DNA from 2 places in the Bacillus sp. ISL-47 genome. Region 2 is predicted to be linked to the other one. Evidence: riboswitches for the same ligand, from Rfam matches in the RefSeq annotation. Region 2 holds a riboswitch; the other holds the start of a gene.
The links. A riboswitch is a leader RNA that binds a small molecule or an ion and turns the genes downstream of it on or off. The one in region 2 is predicted to bind ZMP and ZTP.

Region 1: another riboswitch for ZMP and ZTP. It lies ahead of J7I93_RS06080 (phosphoglycerate dehydrogenase); the one in region 2 lies ahead of J7I93_RS23030 (bifunctional 5,10-methylenetetrahydrofolate dehydrogenase/5,10-methenyltetrahydrofolate cyclohydrolase).

What each region holds. Positions count from the first base shown of each region.
Region 1 covers NZ_JAGGQS010000016.1:12,887-22,167, reverse strand. The annotation lists gene clpP (ATP-dependent Clp endopeptidase proteolytic subunit ClpP) at 1-51, opposite strand, end outside; gene J7I93_RS06085 (sigma factor-like helix-turn-helix DNA-binding protein) at 78-755, opposite strand; gene J7I93_RS06080 (phosphoglycerate dehydrogenase) at 1,177-2,376, opposite strand; ZMP/ZTP riboswitch at 2,445-2,523, opposite strand; gene J7I93_RS25615 (YczF family membrane protein) at 2,921-3,136, shown strand; gene J7I93_RS06075 (GerAB/ArcD/ProY family transporter) at 3,154-4,257, opposite strand; gene J7I93_RS06070 (Ger(x)C family spore germination protein) at 4,275-5,447, opposite strand; gene J7I93_RS06065 (spore germination protein) at 5,466-6,935, opposite strand; gene J7I93_RS06060 (polymer-forming cytoskeletal protein) at 7,225-7,944, opposite strand; gene J7I93_RS06055 (YhbD family protein) at 7,956-8,579, opposite strand; gene J7I93_RS06050 (GNAT family N-acetyltransferase) at 8,783-9,281, opposite strand, start outside.
Region 2 covers NZ_JAGGQS010000078.1:173-9,453, forward strand. The annotation lists gene J7I93_RS22990 (cold-shock protein) at 1-54, opposite strand, end outside; gene J7I93_RS22995 (DUF6509 family protein) at 359-649, shown strand; gene J7I93_RS23000 (cytosolic protein) at 689-1,090, opposite strand; gene J7I93_RS23005 (GNAT family N-acetyltransferase) at 1,259-2,098, shown strand; gene J7I93_RS23010 (metallophosphoesterase family protein) at 2,131-2,628, opposite strand; gene J7I93_RS23015 (cold-shock protein) at 2,732-2,932, opposite strand; gene cshA (degradosome RNA helicase CshA) at 3,088-4,533, opposite strand; gene J7I93_RS23025 (cold-shock protein) at 4,843-5,043, opposite strand; gene J7I93_RS23030 (bifunctional 5,10-methylenetetrahydrofolate dehydrogenase/5,10-methenyltetrahydrofolate cyclohydrolase) at 5,252-6,130, opposite strand; ZMP/ZTP riboswitch at 6,217-6,299, opposite strand; gene J7I93_RS23035 (hypothetical protein) at 7,137-7,631, opposite strand; gene J7I93_RS25650 (DUF2500 family protein) at 7,753-7,911, shown strand; gene J7I93_RS25655 (DUF2500 domain-containing protein) at 7,908-8,054, shown strand; gene J7I93_RS23050 (NAD-dependent epimerase/dehydratase family protein) at 8,130-9,023, opposite strand; gene J7I93_RS23055 (nucleoside hydrolase) at 9,120-9,281, opposite strand, start outside.

The DNA of each region.
Region 1 (9,281 bases), on a different contig from region 2:
AGAACGTTCTCCCCTGCTGGACTGTTCAATCACATATGGTATAGCTGTCACCTGTAGCCCTCCTGTTCTTAGCGGATTTATGCCGCCATACAGAGTGTGTTTGAAGGAGGCGATTTAACTGAAAGAACAGGCTTCCATTCCGAATTACTTTTCAATGAATGCAGGCCAGGAATGGCTTTAATCAGGATAGATGGGTCTTCCATAGCCAATGATTCTTGCAGAAGCTGGGAGACCTTCTCTTCTTCCTCATTAGAAAAAGCTGCTTTTTTCTCATCTGTCTCCCGATAATTAAGCTGTTTCCGTGCTCGGTTAAGCGAGGATTTCACAGCATATTCGGTTGTATTCATTATTTCAGCGATTTCTTTTGTTTTGTACCGAAAGCCTTCTTTTAGCGTAAAAATTACTGCCTGCTTCAGCGTTAAACGATTCAGAAGACGATCAACCGAACTACTAACCTGACGCTCCCTTTCCTTCCACACGTGTTCAGGAGTCTCTACCAGCACTTCCTGCTTTCGTTTTCTGACTATATCCATCCAGCAATTATAAGCAATTCTTTTTAAAAGAGCTTGATTAATCTTGCTTGCCGGATAGCTGGCAAAAGCTCGGATCACTGCCTCCTGTGCAAGATCATCCCCGTCCCAATAGTCTTGTGCCAGAAACCGCCCATAACGCCGAAGAGCAGAATATAATCCGGCCATGTCCTCTTCCTGCATTAGATGAACTCCTCTTTCAAGTGGAATTTCCCCCTGCTTCATAAACCTGCTCACTCCTTTTACACATCTCTGCTCCTATAACGAATAAAAAAAACAAAAAGATACGGGCAACTGCAATTTTTTATCAGTTTATTCAAAGTTTATCTTTTTTTATACAGGTTTGTGGTGTTTGGATCCGTATTTTTATAGAATTGGGTCTGCTCGGGACAGCTTTTGGCGGCAATTTACCCCTATTTTAGCCGGGAGAAGGTTTTATTTGCAAATCCGGCTTTTGGATCAGCTTCAGAAAAGCCGGATATCCTCAACTTTGCCTATTTTATTATCAACTGCCCTCAAAATATCAGCAACTAGGCCTTTTTATCATTAACTTTCACTTTATATCATCAACTTCGCTAAAAATATCATCAACTAGTGCTGCAACACCAAAAAGCCTCAATTCCGTCATGGAATTGAGGCTTCATCATTAAATGATCCGTGTTGATACAATGCCCTCGATTTGATTGATCTGATTCAGCAAACCAGGAATAACATCGCCATTCACTTTATTATCAATATCAATCATTGTATAGGCGTAATCCCCGCGGCTTCTGTTCACCATGTCCGCAATGTTCAGCTGGTAGCTTGATATTGCAAGTGTGATTTGACCAACCATGTTCGGGACGTTTTTATGAAAAGCTGTGACGCGGCGCTTGCCTGTATAAGGAAGAGCAGCATTTGGAAAGTTCACTGAGTTTTTAACATTACCTGTTTCAAGGAAATGCTTTACCTGGCGTGCCGCCATCACAGCGCAGTTTTCCTCAGATTCTTGTGTAGACGCACCTAAATGCGGGATCGCGACTGCATTTTTCATTTGCAGTACATTTTCATTCGGGAAATCAGTGATATACTTGCCAACTTTTCCACTTTCAAGAGCAGCAGCCATATCAGCTTCATTTACAAGCTCACCGCGGGAGAAGTTCAAAATATGAACACCTTTCTTCATCATACTGAATGTGTTTTCATTAAACATTTCTCTTGTGTCATCTGTTAGCGGAACGTGCACTGTGATATAGTCAGACTCCGCGAATACTTGTTCAATTGACAACGCACGCTGGACATTTCGGGAAAGGTTCCAGGCAGTATCAACAGAAATGAACGGATCAAAGCCGACAACATCCATATCAAGGTCCAGTGCATCATTCGCCACAAGCGCCCCGATTGCGCCTAAACCGATGACACCAAGTGTTTTCCCTTTAATTTCTTTTCCGACAAATTGCTTTTTCCCTGCTTCCACAAGCTTTGGAATTTGATCGCCTTCGTTCTCTAACGTTTTGGTCCAAGCGATTCCGGCAAACAGATTACGGGATGAAGCCATCAAAGTGGTTAGCACCATTTCTTTTACAGCATTTGCGTTGGCACCAGGCGTATTAAACACAACAATCCCCTGCTCTGTGCATTTTTCAACCGGAATATTATTGACGCCGGCACCAGCGCGCGCGATTGCTTTTAATCGATCGCCAAATTCCATTGAATGCATATTAAAACTGCGAAGAACAATTGCATCAGGATTATCACACTCATTATCGATTGTAAAATGGTCCTTGTTAAATACATCAAGGCCGTTTTTTGCAATTGCGTTTAACGTTTTAATCGTCTTCACTTTGTCTAAAGTCATAGTACTCACTGGATTCTCCCCTTTTCTAAATAGCTTTGTCAGATTTAAAACAGAAAGAGGCAAGGGGTAGAATCCCTTACCTCTGCCCAGGCGAACGGCTTCGACACTATGTGCTCCCTCACGGTAATCCGTGTCTCGCCAGTCACACATAGCCTTTTCAGTTTTTTAAATCTTATCAAAGTCTTCAGAAAACTTCAACCCTTTAAAGCGCTTACATATTTAAAATTTTTTTTATTTTTTTGTCGTTTTATTTACTATATTTAGATTATATTTAACTCTTTTTGTACACTATGCTTAAAAACTAAATATCCCTGTTCAAATTTAGGCTCCTATGCAACTATAAACACAAAATCTGCCCCATGAACTTATCTGGCTTTCTTCATAACCCTTAGGGTAAAAACCTCGACCCGTGAATCATTTAATTACCAGTTAATAAAACTGACAATACGGTATGCGAGCTCCAATTAATTAGCCGATGTTATATATATAAAGGAACTTGTTAAACCTAGTAAGTATCATAAATCGATTGTTTTTCTTACAATGCAGCTTGAGGGTGGATCAATTGAAGGCTTTCATTATTTTTATCATACTATTAGTAAGTACATTAGCACTCATTGTCTTTTTAGATTTTATTCAGGGCAATTCTGTGTATGAAGCTTGGCATAGTTTAAAGACTTCACTAACCGCTGCAAAAGGCGAAGATTATTTTCTAATCGCCATTTTACTGTTTATTTTCTTGATTTTGTTTCTTCTCCAACTCCGAAAATAGGAATAACTCCTTTTGATTTAAGCCATCCACTGTTTTGCTTTTCTTTTCACTAAAACTAAAATCAGCAGAAGCACCGGAATAACAATTTGAAAGCCGATATGGAGGACATATGGGACGACCTTCAATCCTTCATCTAAGTGGCTTCGATACCCTGGTGCAATGATAATCGAGCAGAGACAAATAATCACTCCTATTGAATAAGTTGAAAAGATGTTCGGTTTCAGTTTAAATAAATGGTTCATTCCGATCTGTGCACAAAAGAAAAACATCGCCACTTTCATGAAACCCAGGATCACAATCAATAAGATAATAAATGGATCCAGACGCTGTATAAATCCTGCGATTTGAATATATCCTACGGCTGCCATCGCCGGGAACGCTGATCGGTCCAGTAAATTGGGCCCGAGTATACTAATTAAAAGGATCGTGTTGATGGTTAAATATAAACCTACAAAACCAATGGCCAAACTTCCAACTTTCATAATTTTTGTTTTCCGGTTCAGAAAGGGCAGTATCATTGTAAATAAAATAAGCTCCCCGTAAGGTACAGTGATATTTACCGGTACAATCTCCATTACTATCGGTTTCCAGCCTTCAGCCAGTATTGGTGTTAAATTATCAAAATGGATTAAACCACTTATGACATATAGAATTATGAGTATAAATAAGGTTCCTCCAATCATTACAAATCCTATGCATGCTACCCTCGAAAAAACCTCTATACCATGGTTTACAGCATAGATCAATGCAAACGTCATGCAAATACCCAATGTAATAATGGATGTTCTGGAGTAAGGGGAACTTATTAATAATTCTTCGATATCCCGCAAAACTCTTGAAGCGATATAAATAAAATAAATGATATAAATGTAACTAATGATGCTGCCTAAGTATCTCCCCAAAATTTTCTTAACATATTCTGTAAAAGGCAAGTCAGGGTAATGTTTATAAAGCTGGTAATAAATCGTAAATAGGATCAATCCGGCAATAGGAGATAGAAGTGTAACAATCCAGGCATCCTGATTGGCTCCACTGCCTAAATCCAAAAAGACTGCCGTTCCAAACAAAAATAATACCATTAGACAGAATAACTGAATGCCATCTATTTTAATTTTGGACAATACGATTCACCTCCTGATCATTTAATTTCATAAGGATCGGTCAGCATCCCTGAATTGGAGATCACAGCATCCACTTTCACATCCATATCCGCATGGCTGAAAATTGTTTGCCACTCATTTTTGTGTTTTTTCCAATAAGCTGAATCGTCTTTTGAAAGCTTATTGCCAAATCCAAATACATCGGTGCCTTCACCTTGTGCTATTTGGATGGTTTGCTTGATTTGATTTTCAATCTCTTCTTCTAAGCTCTTTTCCAGTTTCTCAATCTCCTTCTGATTACTAATATCAATATTGCAGTTTACTTCACCAATATTGCTTTTAAGTGAAACATTTACCTCCAGGGTTAGTTTAGGCTTCAAAACTGTTTTAATCGAACTCTTGATTCCAGTAGTTAAGAATGTGATTCTTTTATTGTCGCTGCAGGCTATGGGAAACGAAGTACTTTCAACTTCTGACTTGATTAAATGGGCTGTACGTGCAAATTGGCCATCATACCATCCAATCAATTTATCCTTTTTGAACATTGCTAAGCCGCTAACTTCAACGACAGCAGGCTTAATATTCTGCAGATTTTCAGATTGATTTGGCGATTTTAATTCCTTTCTTAATTTTACACCTGAAAGTAAGAGATTGGTGCCTTCATCTGCCAATAAAGATATAGCTTTATAAACAGGCATAACATTTGAAATAGCGTACATCTTTTGATTGTTCTCACTCGTGCTGATAATGCTTTTTGTTGGATTGGACTCTACAGGCTCGATTACCCCTAAAATATTTTCCGCGGTTGTATCCCTTGCAATAAAGACAGGAAAAGTAGACCGGGACTCACCTCTTTCAGCCAAGGCAAAAAGCAAATCAAGCCCTTCTCTTGCAACCGCCTCCCCTATGACTATCAGAGATAGATGTGTTACTCTGTTCTCCCGGGGTATGATGACAGACGCTTTACGGTAAGATTCAAGAAAGGATTCAGCTTCCACCGTATAATTAATGACCGGGATTCCATTCCCAGCTCCGTTTTGTGAAAATTGACTGGGATTGATCACTTGGTAGGTGACACGATAGCCAGTTTCTCTTTCCTGAGGAAGGTCAATTCCAATCGCAATGATCAGGCCAATTTCATTCAATTCCCTATAGTTTGAACACCCTGAGAGTAATCCTATAATTAAAAGCATTTTAAGGACTTTCTTCATTTTAGATCCCTGCTCTTTTTAGTGATTTTTAAGCTTTTCTTTCTTCAATAAGGAAGGCAATGCAACACGAATGAAGCTATCCTTTAACTCATTTATTCTTACTGGGGCGAAGGGAGCAAAATAAGGCACCCCAAAGGACCTCAAACTGCAAAGATGCAATAAAATGCATAATGAAATTAAAATGATTCCGTAAAATCCAATATACGCAGCAGAGAAAATCAAAATAAAGCGCAGCCCTCTTGCAGCATTTACGATATTAGGATTTGGAAGTGTAAAACTGCTAATGGCTGACGTGGCTACAATAATGACGATGGCTGCAGAAACAAATCCTGCTTCAACAGCTGCCTGCCCTAAAATAAGTGCTCCCACAATGGAAACGGCTGGACCAATTGCCCGGGGCATTCGAATACCTGCTTCCCTAAGAACTTCAAAAGCAAGCTCCATTACGAGTAATTCAACAATGGCCGGGAAAGGAACTCTTTCTCTTTGTGCCATTAACGTAACCATCAAAGTAGTCGGGATTAATCCGTGATGATGAGTGATCAATGCCAGATAAATGGCAGAGGCGTACATGTTGACATAAAAAGAGCTAATCCGAATCATTCTTAAGAATGAGCCCATTATACTGTTTGAATAATAATCCTCTGGCGATTGAAAAAGCTGAATGAAAACAATCGGCAGGATTAAAACAAATGGTGTTCCATTTATGAGGATGGCAATCCTTCTTTGCAATAGGTTAGCTACAACCACATCAGGCCTCTCAGAGTTTTGGACCAGAGGGAACAATGTCCTATTGTCTTTAACTGCTTCTTCAATATAGTTAGAATCCAAAATACTATCCATATCGATTTTCATCATCCGGTTTTTTGCTTCCATGACAATGTTTTGATCGGCCAAACCTTCGATATAGACAATCGCTACATTCGTTTTGGTCACCTTACCAATTTTTAGCTGCTCCACCCTTAATTTCGGATTTTGAACTCGTGCCCGGATTAAGGAAATATTGGTTCCCAAATTCTCAGTAAACCCCTCCTTAGGGCCTTTAATTACCGTTTGAGTAGTTGGCTCAGTAATGGATCGGGATTGGATTTTTCGTGTCCCAGCCAGAATGGCCCTTGTGCTGCCATCTGTCAAAATAAGCGTTTCCCCAGCCAATAAATTAGCCACAAGCTCATCCCATTCTGAAACAAAATCGACCTTGGGAACGGAAATGACTTGAACAAGCTGTTCCTGCAAATCAATCGGATTGAAATACTGCTTTTCTTTAAAAATATGCAAGATTGGATAAATGACATTATCCTGAATACTTTCATCGTCAACAATTCCAAGGATATGTACTATTGCCGCATTTCCATGGTCCGGGATTTTAAGTTTTCGGATAGAAAGGTCAGAGCTATCCCCTAATACCTCTTTTAATTTTTCAAGATTTTCCTCTGTCATTTTACTTAGCCTATTGGTTAGCTTCCGCTCTTTCTTAAACACAATCATTCTCCTTTTATGAAGAACTAATAATATTTTTTATTGTGCCCGGAATGATTTGGAATATGTTTACCTAGAGGGAAAGGATCAGGGGAAAGTGTGTTCCGCCATAACAAATAAAAGTGCCTGATCCCTGGAGCATTACAGAGATCAGACACGGAACTTCTTTGGCTACCAATTTATTTTATTTCCAACCAAGATAAAAACTCTAATGGCCATTTTTCTATAGCTGCCGCCAGAGGCGCTGCCGGACCCATGGGTGCTGATATTCTTTACAGCCACAATGACTTCTCCCTGCTTATATTTTGCGGGATTCTTTAACCAGCACTTCCGGCTGGCACTCATATTCACCCGAATATTCAACAAGGCCGATTTCGCAATTTTTCCCGATTTTTACATTTCTCCCCCTAACAACAGCAGCCACTGTTCCTTCCAGCTCGATTTCATCGCCTTCAATAACCTCTGCCTCAAGCTTCAACGGAAAGATTGATTTAATTAATTTGAATAAGCTTTCTTTATGCTGTACTACTTTTATATTCCTGCCGCCAATCTCTTTCGCTCTGCTGTCTCCAAATAGCTTTATATCAATTATCTCAGCATTCAACAAACCAGCTACAGAAAAGGCACCCTCTGCACGGAAGTTTTCCGCTTCGCAGTCGCCTTCTATCGATACCTTTCCGTTCACAATCATGTCATCGCATTTTACAGATCCGCCTATGAATGACTTTCCAGACACCTCCACCACTTTGCTGCTGACTGCTTCAGAAATGGAGGCAGAACCATTGATAATGAGCTCCTCCGCTTTTACTGCTCCATTGATTTTTGCCGCGCCACTAATCTTCGCCTTAACCGTTTTTACATTCCCATGGATTGTGCCAGTACCATTACAATAAAGCTTAGCGCATTCCGTATCTCCATTTACCCTTCCCTTCCCATTTAACTCAACCTTTTCAAATAAACCTCCATTTGACGACCCTATTCCGTTGATCACTAAATTGCCTAATGCTTTTGTATTCACAGTTTTTCCTCCTACATCCATTTTGATTTTAATTCTTCTGAACTTTGGCCTACTGATAAGCTTGCGATAACTTTTGTCCCTTTTTCAAAATACAGCTCTTCACCCTTCACCGAAAATAGACAGCTGGAAATGCCCAGCTTGCGAATGAAATAGATAACCGTATTTTGCTGATGAACTATTTTCTGGTGATCGTTTAATAGCTGCAGAAGCATTTTCCCTTCCTCTAAATGAATATCTCCTGATTCCAGCAAGGCAGAAAGAAAATAAAGACTCATTAGGTGATGAAAATCAAATTCATTCATTTCGCCTTGTTGTTCGAGAAAGATATTCAAAACCGGTTCGGATGCAATTCCTTTAGCTATAATGTCCGCCCTTGTCATCCTGAGATTGGCGGTACCGGGGGAGAACATATCCGCTAATTCAGCCAGCGAAAGCGTATCCTTCATTTTCTGTATTTTCTCGATCCGTTCCAGGATTTTCTCTTTTGGAAAAAAAGTCTCTTGCCCTGTAAAGGTGGATTTCCTTACAAACCAATCCTCGGGAATCAAGTTTTTTCTTTTCCACCGATAAAGCTGCCCGTAGGAAATGCCTGTTAAATCCAGCACATCTTTTTTAGAAATCAATTCCTCGCTCAATTTCAGGACTCCTTTCTGTTGAACTGATTGTAACATAACACTGTTACATCGCAATACAGAATTTTTTCCTGCTATCTCGATTTTTTTCGACAAAACGTCTGTTTTACTATCGTTATTTGCCCGATTTCCATCTCTTTTAACAGAACAGTGTTTCATTCATTCCCATAAAAAAAGGTCCGGCTCTCATAGAACCAGACACTTTTTCATTCATATACTTTTAATGCTTGATACTGCTTTCCAAGAAACTGATAGTTTTGCTTGCGGTACATCTCCTTTGGGGTATCTTCCCCGTCAGCGACCAGTATAACGGTTCTATCATGGAATTGATTCATTACAAATTTCTGCAGACGGCTGCCAATGCCTTTTTTCTGGAAGTCTTCACGCACCATTAAACCATCGATTTCAGCTGTATGATCTTTTAAAATGACATCGACTGATCCAGCAGGTTCTCCCTGGTAAAATGCTAGTATTTGCTGAATACCTTGATGGTTAAAGTTCCGCAAGTGCTGACTCTGCTTTTTTTTAGCATACTCATCCCCATAAACCGAATCCTGTTCATATTGAAATCTTAAATAATCATCCCATTTTTCATCCGTTACATTTTCAACAATAATCTCAGGAATTTCTTTTATAGCAGGAAAGTTCTCCGGCTGTATGGCGAAAAGCTCCAGGAACCCGATGGAATAATCCTCATCTTCCCTA
Region 2 (9,281 bases):
AACTTCCTCAACCTTAATTTCTTCCATATTCTTTCTGCCAAATCCCATTGCCATATTCAGGCACCTCCCAATGAGTAAGACCCTATACCCAAAATAAAAATCACTTGCTATATAAAGGGGACAAAAATACCAGCTCTATATAACAAGTGTTTACGGGCAATATTATATTCTTTTAACTAAAAATAGTATAACATATATAGGTTAACCTGTCAAAAAGATATACTTTTTAGTTAGTTTTATAATAAAACCATAATTATACTCAAATTAACAAACAGAGTAAATACTATCATCCTCTTCTGGGAAAAGTGTATAATGACTTGTACGGCAGGTTATGTTTATGTAGGAAAGGATGGAGGCCATGAACATTACAGGATATTCAGTTGAGTACATAAAAGATCCGACAGGCATCCTCTCGGGTGACCGTTATGAATTCTTTTTAGATATCGATGTGGATGAAGAAGACGAATTGTATTCAGAAAACGGCATTAAATTAAGAGTTCTTTTCTTTAAAAAACAGGAGGACGAAAAGATTCTAAATTATCACTTTCTCGAAAACCAGACAGGAAAGGTTTTAGAATTCGCGTTGGATGAAGAAGAGGAGAAAGTAGTGTCCCATTTTTGCAGCGAAAACATATCTCAAGCTGAATAAAAAGAGCAGGGTTTTTTCCCTGCTCTTTTTATATGTATATTATACCTCGATTTTCTTTCCTTCTTCTGAAATGTGGTACATTAAGTGGGCTAAATGTTGAATAGGTGTATACAACTCTTCATCCTCATTCTGATCATTTTCCTCATTAAAATCCAAATCATTCAGGTGAAGTGCTGTAAATTGATAAAAGTCTTTTAATTCAAAAGCATAGCAAGCACTCGGCTCGTCCTGGTCTTCTTCATATTGCAAAACCATGTAAGATTCTTGGCCATCATTATCAAGGCCATCAAAAAAAATAAAATAGCCAATGTTGGTATCCAACTCAAATAAATGCCTCGTTCCGCCCTCAGTGTATTGCTCAAAGTCTTTTTCACTTAGTTTTTGAACATGCATAGGCTGCACCTGATCTTCATTGTGGAAATTTACAGTAAAAGTTTTCATGGATTCTCCCCCTCTACTCATCCCATGCTAACATAAAGAATATTATATTCCTATTATTACCCTCTCTAAAAGGCAGTAACCCAATTTAGGTCTATTCGTTTGTAATTTTTTCCTATATGATATGTAAGAAGTAACTTAGTCAGATTAATTCCAGGGAGGCAGAAAGATGTGCTGGCAAATAAACAATTAGAAGATATTAGATCTCTGCAGCAAATATGCGAAGCGAAAGAAAATATTGAGTTAAAGCTAAATTGGGATAGCTTGCGAAACAGGCCTGATGGGCAGCAAAATGACTTTTTCCAATATGATGATAATGGTAAATTACTCGGTTATCTCGCTCTCTACACTTTCGGAGGGCCTATGGAATTATGCGGAATGGTTCACCCTGATCACAGGCAAAAGGGTATTTTCAGCAAACTGTTCAAGGAGGCAAGGAATTCGCTGGAAAAAGCCACCAAGTTGCTTATAAATGCTCCAGCCAACTCTCGATCTGCAAAAAGCTTATTAAAATCCTGGCCCTGCACTTACTCGTTTTCTGAATACCAAATGAAACGCCAGGCAACCAAGGTATTAGCAGAAGTAAATCCACAAGTAACTTTGCGAAATGCAGTTGATAGCGACCTCAAATTCATCAGTTACCTGGATTCTGTCTGCTTTAATATCCCCGAGCAGGAGGCAATAGCTTTTAATAAAGAAATTTGGGCTGGAGAAAATGAACCAACCTTTATCGTTGAATACGTTGGGAAAGAGGCTGGGAAAATAAGGATTCAAAAAGTTGATGATGCAACTTGGATTTATGGTTTCGCCATCGAACCCTCTCTGCAGGGAAATGGAATCGGCAGAAGCGCACTTTCACAAATTGTTTTGAATGAACAAAACAAAGGGATTGAAAGGGTGCATCTAGAAGTAGCAGCTGAAAACGAGCATGCACTGGGCTTGTACAAATCATGCGGATTTGAGCCATACGGCACCCAGGATTATTATGAATACAACCTGAATAAACTTTAGCAGTCCGGAAAAAGGGCCTAAAGTTTCCCTTTTCAAACTTTTGAATCGTAAAAGATATGCCTGAGGTGCATTTTATCTTCTATTTCCATAATGCCAAATGAATATTGCGGCTGTCTGCGCTTATCTGTGGGCGAACCCGGATTAAATAGGGTAAGTCCACTTTCATCTTTATTGACCGGAATATGCGAATGCCCAAATATTATGCAATCCACTCTCTCATTGCCAAAAGCCGCGATACTCCTTTTTTCCGTGGTTTTTCCCTGCCCATGTCCATGAACGACCCCAATTTTATAGCCTTTTATCTCAAGCAGCAGGCTTTCTCTAAAAAGTCCGCATATCTCTTCGCTATCGGTATTCCCATATACGCCTTCAACAGGGGCAAAGGTCTTAAATTCATGATATACATCAATAGTCTGCCAATCTCCGGCATGAATAATTAAATCGCAGCCATTTAATTCCCGCATAAGCACACTCGGGAGCTTCTTTGCTTTTTTAGGCATATGGGTATCCGACACAATTATAATTTTTATGGGTGCTCCTCCTCCTTAACTTTCCCATTGTTTAGTTAGCCTGCCTCTATTTCAAAAAAAAAATAAAGGAGCCCCTTATTAGCAAGGGGCTCCTTTATTAGCATTATAACTTTGTTACATTAACAGCTTGAGGTCCACGTTGGCCCTGCTCTATGTCAAAGTTAACTTCTTGGCCTTCATCAAGGGATTTAAAGCCTTCTGTTTGGATTGCAGAGTAATGAACAAATACATCTTCTCCGCCTTCAACTTCAATAAAACCAAAACCTTTTTCTGCATTAAACCATTTTACTTTACCTGTTGCCATTTTATTTCCTCCTAATATCTATAACTCACAGGATGAATTTTACCCTGCATTTACTAATATGGGTAAATTAATCAGATTTTATAATAGGATGTTCAAAAAGTCCTTTAAAAAAAGATGTAAGTACCTTTTGCACTCTTTTTGAAAACATCTTCATATTATTTGCTGCGATTTTTGCTGCGTCTGTCTCTTCCGCCTTTAAAATCTCTTCGATCCCTGCTGCCGGTTCTGGATCTGTCGCCAAATCTTCTTCCGCCGCGGTCACCGCCGCCTTTAGGCTTTCTCACACGGATAGGTTCAACAGCAGTCAATTTAACAGGTGTCACATCAGGACCCTTTGTCAGTAATTTTAATGCAGCTGCCAGCATCGTAACAGAATCGGTATCCTCAAGAAGCGTTTCTGCAGCTCTCTTAAAGTCCGCATGTTCACCTTTATCAATAACTTCCATTAATTTGTTGATGGTAGCCTGCTGGTTGCCTTCAACCACATCCTTGAATGATGGTACCGGCTTTTTGGTCATTTTACTTTTTGTTACACTTTCTATAATTTTCAAATGATCCGTCTCTCTTGGTGAAACGAAAGTAATAGCCAGCCCTTTGTTTCCAGCACGTCCGGTACGACCGATACGGTGAACGTAACTTTCTGGATCCTGCGGGATATCAAAGTTGTAAACATGGGAAACACCGGAAATATCCAATCCACGGGCAGCAACGTCTGTCGCAACCATAATCTCGATTGTCTGCTCTTTAAAACGGCGGATAACCTGGTCACGCTTTGCCTGAGGAATATCTCCATGAATTCCTTCGGCTGAATATCCCCTTTTAATAAGACCTTCTACTACTTCGTCTACCCGTTTTTTTGTTCTGCCAAACACAATCGCCAATTCCGGAGATTGAATATCCAAAAGGTTGCAAAGCACATCAAATTTTTGCTTTTCATGCACTTCCATATAATATTGTTCAATATTTTTTACAGTCATTTCTTTTGCTTTTACTTTAACCATTTCAGGTTCCTGCATGAATTTTTCAGCAAGAGACTGAATTCTCCTTGGCATTGTAGCAGAGAAAAGAAGGGTTTGGCGCTCACCTTTAATTTCACTAAGGATTCGTTCAATATCCTCAATGAAACCCATATTAAGCATTTCATCTGCTTCATCCAAAACAACCATTTTAATGTTACTTAAACGGATTGTTTTTCTTTCAATGTGGTCAATTAGCCTTCCAGGTGTTGCTGCAATGATTTGCGGGTGTTTTTTTAGAGCTCGAATTTGGCGATTAATATCCTGTCCGCCATATATCGGAAGGGTTCTAACCCCTTTTACCTGTCCAATGCGATTTAATTCTTCGGCTACCTGGACAGCAAGCTCACGCGTTGGAGCTAGCACTAGGCCCTGAATGCCTTCATTAATGTCGATTTGTTCTAAAAGAGGTACTCCAAATGCAGTTGTCTTTCCTGTACCGGTTTGCGCCTGTCCGATCATATCCTTGCCCTGCATACCGATAGGAATCGCTTGTGCCTGTATTGGTGTTGGTTCTTCAAACCCCATATTGGAAAGGGCTTTTACTATTTCATTACTTAAACCGAAATCTGAAAAAGTTGTCAAAATAAATTTTCCTCCTTGTACTAAAGCCTTTTTAAAAAGACTGTAACATTTAATTTTGATGACGTTCACTACGTTACTAGGCTTTCCAGTTTGTATCTCTTTTTTACATTTCCAAATGTACTAATTTTAAACTTTATTTTGTAAGTGAAGTAAATTATATAGAAGAAATGAAAAATATTTTATTCCTAAAAAGCAGTTAGATGGGAAGAATCTGTTTTGAGGAATGCATGCAGACTACAAAGTGGATGAGTAAAATAACGTAAAAAGGTGATGCATGATTAGACATGCATCACCTCATTTTAAGCAAGATTATGCTTTTGTTACGTTAGCAGCTTGAGGTCCACGGTTACCTTCAACGATTTCGAAAGTTACGTCTTGACCTTCTTCTAAAGTTTTAAAACCTTCAGTTTGGATAGCGGAGAAGTGTACGAATACATCTTGACCTTCTGAAGATTCGATGAATCCAAAACCTTTTTCTGCATTAAACCATTTTACTTTACCTGTGTTCATTTGTGTTGCCTCCTGAAAAATTGTTTTTCACTATAATGTACCATATAAACTTAAACATAAAAAGTCGCAGCCACAAGAAATGAGGATGAACGATCGCCTACATTTCTTTGCAGCTACGACTTATCCAAAAAGTATATAACGAACTTTACAGCGTTAACCTAATAATAAACGACACATAGTCATAAGTCAATCTTTTTAGCAATCATTTTCAAATAGTGACAAATTGACTATTTGCGCCTTCCTTCTTTTTTATCCCTTTTTCAGCAGCCTGAACTGTATGCTTTAAAAGCATGGAAATGGTAACCGGCCCTACTCCTCCTGGAACAGGAGTAATAGCAAAAGCTTTCTGGTGGCAGCTCGTGTATTCAACGTCGCCTATGTTTCCTTTATTATAGCCTGCATCAAGAACTATAGCGCCTTCCTTGATCCACTCGCCTTTTATGAAATTGGGCTTGCCAACCGCAGCTACAACGATATCAGCTTGCTGAAGGATTTGCGGCAAGTTTCGGGTGTGTGAATGGCATGTTGTCACAGTAGCATTGCGATTAAGAAGAAGGGCAGAGACAGGCTTTCCCAAAATCGGGCTTCTGCCCACAACAACCGCATGCAGCCCATCTGCACCAAGCTTGTAATAGTCCATAATCTCTAAAATGGCCGCCGGTGTACAGGAAGGGTATTCGCCAAATCCGAAGGCGGTTTGTCCGTATCCCAAACTAGTAACACCATCAACATCTTTTTCAATAGTAATCGCTTCGAATGCTTTCCGTTCATCAATATGACCAGGCACTGGATGCTGCAGAAGAATTCCATGTACTGACGGGTCTTCATTTAATTCCGTTATTGTCTGAAGAAGATCATCCGTTGCAATATCCTTTGAGAGGTGAATACGCTTTGAAATAATTCCGAGCTTTTCACAGGCATTGCCTTTCATTTTAACATACGTTTCCGATGAAGGATCATCCCCCACCAGAATGGTTGCCAGGCACGGCTGTACATCGAGCAACCTTAATTCGGCGATTCTACCTTTCAGTTGTTCCTTCACATGATTTGCTACAACGATTCCATCAAGTATAAGCTTATTTTCCATGTATTTCCCTCCAGATACGGAAAAGCGCATTGTAAGGCTGACGGGCTTCTCCATTTATTTATGAAAAAAGAGACAAGGGAATCCCTTATCTCTGCCCAGACGACCGGCTATACATAGACGCAGCTCCCCAGCGGTTAATTCCGCATTGTCGTCAGTCACTGCGATTTGGCTTACTTATTCTAATAATGCCATCATACCACAAAATACATATGTTTCAAGTTTTTTTAAGCTAAATGTTCGTGTTTTCACAAAAAAGCTGTTTTTCGCAAACTTTGTTGCTTTATAAACAAGTAGTGAGGCGAGGTTGATTTCGCTCCAGGATGCTCAGCGAACGCGGGGCGGGCGGTGCCTCGGCGCTCAGCGCCTGTGGGGTCTCACCTGTCCCACTCCTCCCGCTGGAGTCTCGCACCTTCCGCTCCAATCAACCAACCCTTATTTGTCAGTTTTTCACATAATCTATTTAAAACAACAACCATTTAGAAAACAGCCAAAAAAAGTGAATAAATAAGGACAGCACAAGAAATGCTGTCCTTTATATTGATATATTTGAGTTATTAATTATTACCTAAAACAATGAAAGCCCTTCCTCTCTTCCATCCTTGCGGCTCCTTGACCGCGCCAGCGGGAATCAGGTATATCGGTATGATCCGAATCGATGCTCTCTGAGATTTCAAATAAAATGGTAAGAAACTTACTGAAGTAAAAAAACGGAGAAGTGTCTGGTTTATAGAAGATGATTAAGAAGAAATTCGGCATAAAGCCGTCCACACAAATTATTTCTTAATTACAAACACATGCCTACTCTTTTAAAATCCTAAAGAGCATTAAACATAACAAAAAGCCGGACTTCCACACAAAATGAAGGAGCAAAGGCGCCTACACTCACGTGAATTCACGACTTCAAAATTGTACCTCAAATACTTCAATACCTATACTACCTCATAATCTTTTCTCTGTCAAGATAAAAACTTGTCACCTATTTAATGATCTAAACGGTTACGGCTTGCTAATCTTCCCCTTTGTATTCAGTTACATCAAAATAATCAGTTGTATCTTTATAATCATTATAATCAATATCCAGATCATGAAAAAAGCGATGCAGCTTAATGAGATTTTCCTTATCCTTGGAGCCGCTCCCGATTGCTTCCGCCAAATTGCCTATTGTATCCAAGTCATGCTGCAAATCTTGATTCTCAGCTGAAAGGCTGTTTAACGCGCTTGATATTAAATCAGCTTGTTTCCGCTGTTTAGACCAGCTGACAAAACGGTCCCTGCCCCAGCCTAGTGTTTCATTATAATAGGTATGGTTCGTGGCAATAAAATCCCCTAAATCACCGTACATCAAGTCCTGTGCTGCCATTTCTGCTGTTTTGGAACTATTTTGCTCATCCGCAGTATTCTGCTCATTGTTTAAATACACAAGAAGGCTGTATGCAATGGCTATGGCAAAAATTATGCCGATTATGGAAATAATTGGGCTTATTTTTTTATTTTTCAGCAATGGTAAGAGCCTCCATTTTCTTCTGTTGGTTTTATTGGAAACTAAATGGATTTTCTTTCGTAAAAATTGATAACAAACCTAATGGAAGGGGTGAACAAGTTTGGGCTATGGTTTCTTTGATATGTTTTCTATCGCAGAATTTCTGTTCCCCTTATTCTTCATTACTATTTTAACCTTCATCTTTTTTCAGATTTTTCGTGGCATTAAACAATGGAGTGAGAATAATAACCAGCCTGTGCTCGATGTCTCGGTCACAATAAAAGCAAAACGACTCAGGTGAACAGGAATGCCCATAGCAACGGAGAGCATGTACACCACCATACCTCTACTCGTTACTTCATTACTTTCGAAGTGGACAGTGGTGACCGTATGGAGTTCCATGTAAGCAGAAAGGAATACGGGCAGCTTTCTGAGGGCGATTAATAAGATTTCAGGGTACTCGCTTTTTAGGATTTAATAGATGGCAGTAGACCTCCAGGAGGTCTTACTGTACATTCTTTATTTTTCTTGCTCTATTAAGTAAAACCGGATTAGATTATCAAGTGTTTCATGCAAATCAGAAAAAGTAAATCCCAAGCTTTTCACCCTTTCTGTACTAATCGACCAAGAACCCGGCAAAGCATATGGTGAAGCATTATTTGAATCGATTTTATCCGTTACAAATGCTTTTCTAAGTGTAATGTTTTCAATTTTATTTAAGAGCTCATTTAACGAGAGATCTCCTTCGCTACCTGGATTAAACGCCCCGGTGTAAGCCGTCTCACCAATCCTGTATAAAAAATCTGCTGCTTCACCTGATAATATAAAGCTATACCGCGCTTCAATATCATGAATTCCGATTGGCTCCCTATTCTTGACTTTATCAACATGAAACTTGAGGCGGTTTGTATAATCATCTTTTCCGATTACAATCGGAAATCTTATGAAAGATGTTTTAAACCCTTGTTGACGTAATAGTACTGCTTCTGCAGCACGCTTTGCTTCCTGGTATCCTTCGTACCCCTTATATTCATTTCTTGGTTTATATGTAATAGAATATTTTTCGGGCTTAAAATCTCCTTCTTTATGATTTGTCCCAAAATCATAGACAGCCATTGAGGATGTAAATATATAATGCGCCACCTTTCCATCTAAAGCCTCTGCAGTGTCCTTCGCTTCCTGTGGGGAAAAACATGATTGATCATACACCAAATCCCATTTCCTCCCCGAAAAAGCATCAAGCTGTGATTCCTTATTTCCCCTGTCAATAGTCAAGCGTTCCACACTGTCACCGAATGAATCTTTTGTAAGTCCTCGGGTAGCTATTGTTACATTCTTCTCTTTACGTAGCAGCTTTTCAACAAGCCTTTTTCCAAAAAATTGTGTACCGCCCAGAACAAGTATGTCTTGCATTAAGAGTTCTCCTTCTTTGCAAATGTTTTCCATACTATTTCTATACAAAGTGGCTAATTCCTTCATAAGAAAAAAAAAGCCCTTAACATAGTTAAGTTAAAGGCCATTGTCCGTATTGGCTTGGGAAAGGAACACCTCCATAAAATCAATCACAAACCTTTCCAAATCTAGTTCCATCGCGATGTTATCAAGTGTTTCAGGTGGTTCCTCGTCAGGTTTTGGCCTAAAGTCTGCCATACTTTTGCCTTTTGCTCTTCC